Regions from separate parts of the Lactobacillus sp. PV037 genome, predicted to be linked through region 1. Evidence: predicted binding sites of a transcription regulator. Region 1 holds the regulator's gene; the other holds the start of a gene.
The links. The regulator LexA, encoded in region 1, represses DNA repair genes until DNA is damaged. The targets are predictions, from matches to a motif close to CNAACANNTGTTNG.

Region 2: the regulator LexA is predicted to act here: its motif matches at 842-855, upstream of recA (recombinase RecA).

The regions. Positions count from the first base shown of each region.
Region 1 is NZ_CP041987.1:930,963-933,170, reverse strand. It holds gene FP435_RS05075 (hypothetical protein) at 14-754, shown strand; gene lexA (transcriptional repressor LexA) at 884-1,510, opposite strand; gene FP435_RS05065 (DUF896 domain-containing protein) at 1,652-1,900, shown strand; gene FP435_RS05060 (YneF family protein) at 1,973-2,200, shown strand.
Region 2 is NZ_CP041987.1:338,327-340,534, reverse strand. It holds gene recA (recombinase RecA) at 1-768, opposite strand, end outside; gene pgsA (CDP-diacylglycerol--glycerol-3-phosphate 3-phosphatidyltransferase) at 930-1,508, opposite strand; gene FP435_RS02095 (helix-turn-helix domain-containing protein) at 1,511-2,208, opposite strand, start outside.

The DNA of each region.
Region 1 (2,208 bases):
CAGGAGGATCATTATGAAAAAGATAGGATTACTCGGTTTAGTAGTGCCAATAATGTTGTTAGCAGGATGTCAAACACAATCTAGTTCAAGTCAGCATAGTGCTGCACCAAGTTCTCAAGCTCCTGCTAAAGTTAAGAAAACTCGTTTTGCATCATTAACATCTAAACTAGAAAAAGAAGATCTTAAGATGGAGTTGCCTCAAACTTCTGGTTTAGGAAAAGCAACTAAAAATATTAATGTTCGTTACACTAAAAAGGGTGATACAACTACTGTTTACTATAGTGTGGGAAGTAGTAAAAAGAAGTTTAATGATGCAAGCTTAGAGAAAGAACATCCATATTTAACACTTACAAAAATTTCTGGATTGAGTAAGAAAGAAATTACAAGCAAGATTAATTATCAAGCTGCTACTAAAGGATTACCAACTGTAAAATTAGATGATGAAACTACTGCAGTTAGTCAAGGAGCTGCAGGTCAAAGCTATTTAACTTGGAACAAGGATAATTGGTCATTTACTGTAAAAGCAAATTCATATTTAGGCGAAAAGCCAAAAGCTACTGCAAATGAAGTGGTTGATTTGTTAGAAGATTACCGCTTACCAAGTAAAGATGGTAAGGGTGCAATGCAATTTACAGTGAGTGAGCAGTATGCTTCTCTCGGAAATGAAATGCTATTTGAAAAAGATGGAAATCTCTATCAGGTGAAAGCTCATAGTATTAAGACGATGTTTAAAATGATGCAAAGTTTAAGATAGTTAAGAGTTTAAACAAATATTTAGATATTAAAAATGCTGATAATCTTGGTTCTACTCAGTGATATGAACCTTGATATATCAGCATTTTATTTAGAATTGAATATTAAGAAGTTCTTGGGACCTATTTCATTAATTAATATGCGACCGATAAAGACTAATAACTTTTCCTAAAATTGTAACTTCATCTAAGATGATAGCAGGCATTGTATCATTTTCAGGTTGAAGGCGATAATGACCATCTTCTTTATAAAAACGTTTTATAGTGGCTTCATTATCCATAGTCATGGCGACCACAATTTCACCATTAAGAGCTGTAGATTGTTTTTTTACAATTACATAGTCACCATTTAAAATACCAGCATTAATCATTGAAGTACCTCGAACGGTAAGCATAAAGAGGTCGCTTGATTCATTAATTAAATTAGGAGGCAAGGGAAAGTAGTCTTCAATATTTTCAACTGCAGTGATGGGTTCTCCTGCGGTCACTAGCCCTACCATAGGAATGAGTTTTGGCTTGATGCCTAGAGCTTTGCGTCCTTCTTCAGTAATTTCTAATGCACGTGGTTTGGTAGCATCTTTAATTAAAAGACCACGCTTTTCTAAACGATCAATGTGACCATGAACAGTGGAAGTGGAAGCTAAACCTACAGCTTGACAAATTTCACGTACAGTAGGAGGAAATCCTCTTTTTTCAACATTATCATAAATATATTTTAAAATTTCTAGTTGTTTTGAATTTTGATTTTTTGTGGCCATAATAAGTTTCACTCCAATACATTTACTAGTCATTGTACCAAAAAATTATTTTTTTCACAAACAAATGTTCAAGACACTTAAAACTTTTTTTCTGCGATATTTTAGGGTAGACTTAAGATAGAATTAGGAGGTATATAACATATGGATAAAAAAGAAGAAGAAAAAGTAACTAAGAGAATCAACGAATTATATCACTTAAGCCAAGAACGTGAACTTACTCCAGAAGAAGTTGAAGAAAGAAAACAATTACGTAAGAAGTTTTTAGATAACTTCCGGGCTGCTTTTAGACAACAATTAGAAGATACAGTAATTATTGATAAAGATGGTAAAGAAGTAACTTCTGAAAAGGCTAAAGAAGCTCAAAGAAAAAAAGGCTTACGTAAGGATTAATAAAGTTCTTTAAAAAGTTAGAATTTTTTAGTAAAATTTTACTTGGTTTAAAAGTTTTGGAGGTTTTATTTTATGAATTTAGCGTTAGCCATTTTTTTGATTATTCTTGCCTTAATTGTGGGCTTAGTTGTTGGTTTCTTTGGTGCACGAAGCTATATGAAGAAATACTTCGAAGACAATCCACCAATTAGCGAAGATATGATTGCTGCAATGATGGCCCAAATGGGACAAAAACCATCAACCAAAAAATTAAATCAAGTAATGAATATGATGAAGCAAAAACAAAAACGTAGCAAGTAAAACGCTAA
Region 2 (2,208 bases), 590 kb from region 1:
TCTAAATGGAGGAGCCACCTTATTTTTGACTACTTTAATTTTTGTTCTATTACCTACGGCTTCGCTATTTTGTTTAATTTGTTCACCTCGACGAACTTCCAAACGAATCGTTGAATAGAACTTCAAAGCACGTCCACCTGGGGTGGTTTCTGGATTACCAAACATTACTCCAACTTTTTCACGGATTTGATTAATAAAAATCGCAATTGTTTTTGTTTTAGAAATATTACCAGATAACTTACGTAAAGCTTGACTCATTAATCTTGCTTGTAAACCAACATGGGAATCTCCCATTTCTCCATCAATTTCTGCACGTGGAACCAAAGCAGCTACAGAGTCCACTACCAAAATATCAATTGCACCACTAGCTATTAAAGTATCCGCTATCTGTAAACCTTCTTCTCCAGTATTTGGCTGGGAGAGAATTAATGAATCAATATCTACTCCCAAAGCAGTAGCGTAAGCAGGGTCCATTGCATTTTCAGCATCAATATAAGCAGCTGTGCCACCACGCTTTTGAACCTCTGCTACTGCATGAAGTGCCACAGTAGTCTTACCAGAACTTTCTGGTCCGTACATTTCAATGATTCTTCCACGTGGATATCCACCAACACCTAGCGCTGCATCTAAAGCTAATGAACCAGTAGGAACAGTAGAAATTTGGGTATCTACTTTATCACCCATTCTCATTACTGCACCTTTACCAAAGTCCTTTTCAATCTTTTTCAAAGCAGCTTCTAAAGCTGATTTCTTACCATCTTTAGCCATGTTCTCGCTACCTCCTTAATAAAAGTTACTCTTAATATTATACTTGGTTTTCTTGCTAAAAACAAGAAAAAAGCGAACATAAGTTTTTTATTTTTACTTCAACTCTATTTACGCAAATATTAATTTTTTTCACAAAAAAAAGCGAAATTAATCGCTTTTAATTACATTGAACCTTTAAATACATCCCAACTTTGGTGGAAATAATCCCAACCAGAGTAGATAGTAAATACTAAACAAATATATAACAAAATTGATCCAATATAGAAAATATTTCCAATTAATAAGAAAATTATCGATAACATTTGAGTGGTCGTTTTAATCTTACCTGGCATCTTTGCAGCGATAACTTCACCATCATTTTCAACTACAATTAAACGTAGTCCAGTTACTGCAAGTTCGCGACAAACAATAATTGCAACTACCCACGCAGGTGCCAAACTTTGTCCATTACTCTTAAGGTTTACTAAAAAGATAAATGCAGTCATTGTTAACATTTTATCAGCTAAAGGATCGGCAAATTTTCCAAAGTTTGTTACCAAATTTCTAGCTCTCGCAATGTGTCCATCTAAGAAGTCTGTAAATGAGGCAATTGCAAATACAATAGCAGCTAAAACTTGATTCCAATAAATTGTGAAGCCTGCTACATCCACATGACCAGCTGGCCAATTAAAGATTAAAAGTAGCATAAACACAGGAATCATAAAAATTCTAAATACGGTTAATTTATTTGGTAAATTCATTCTTAGTTATTTTGTCCTCCATTTACTCTAGTAGTATTTTGGTTGTTAGTTGTAGTGGTTGAGCCACTTGTTACCACTTGACTAGTGGCCGCCTGAGACGATGACTGAGTAGTACTTTGAGTACTTGATTGTGTAGCACTACTACTTGAGCTAGTAGCTTTTGCATTTCCAAATACCAATTTTACAGTTAAAGGTCTATTCGATTTGGTGAAAGGAACAGTCTTGCCACCAATCGTTAAAGTGGTAGTTTGAGTATTACCTAAGTTAATTGAAACATTTTTAACATTTTCTCCTAACTTTAGCGTATGCTTTTGATTTGCTGTCAGCGTTCCTTGCCAAATCGCATTGTCGTTAGCAGAAACTTGAGCCCAAACAGTAGCAGTCGTCGTTGCTAATTTTAAAGTTCGGTTAGTCTTTAAACCAGTTACACGGTAAGAATTATCTCCAATCTTTGTGACTTTAACACCTGTAGCTACTGATGGCTTTACACTAGATTTTTTGACACTGCTCTTAGAAGAACTAGTTGAAGAGACTGTTACATTATCTTGTTGATCAGTTGCAGATTGTTGGTTTGATCCTGAGAAAAAGTGTGCATATACTAAGTAAACAATTAAAATAATTACTAAAACTCCGATAACAGTCGCAATCTTAGGTAAATATCCTTGCCATTTACCCTTTTTACTGTTTGTCGTCTTTTTAA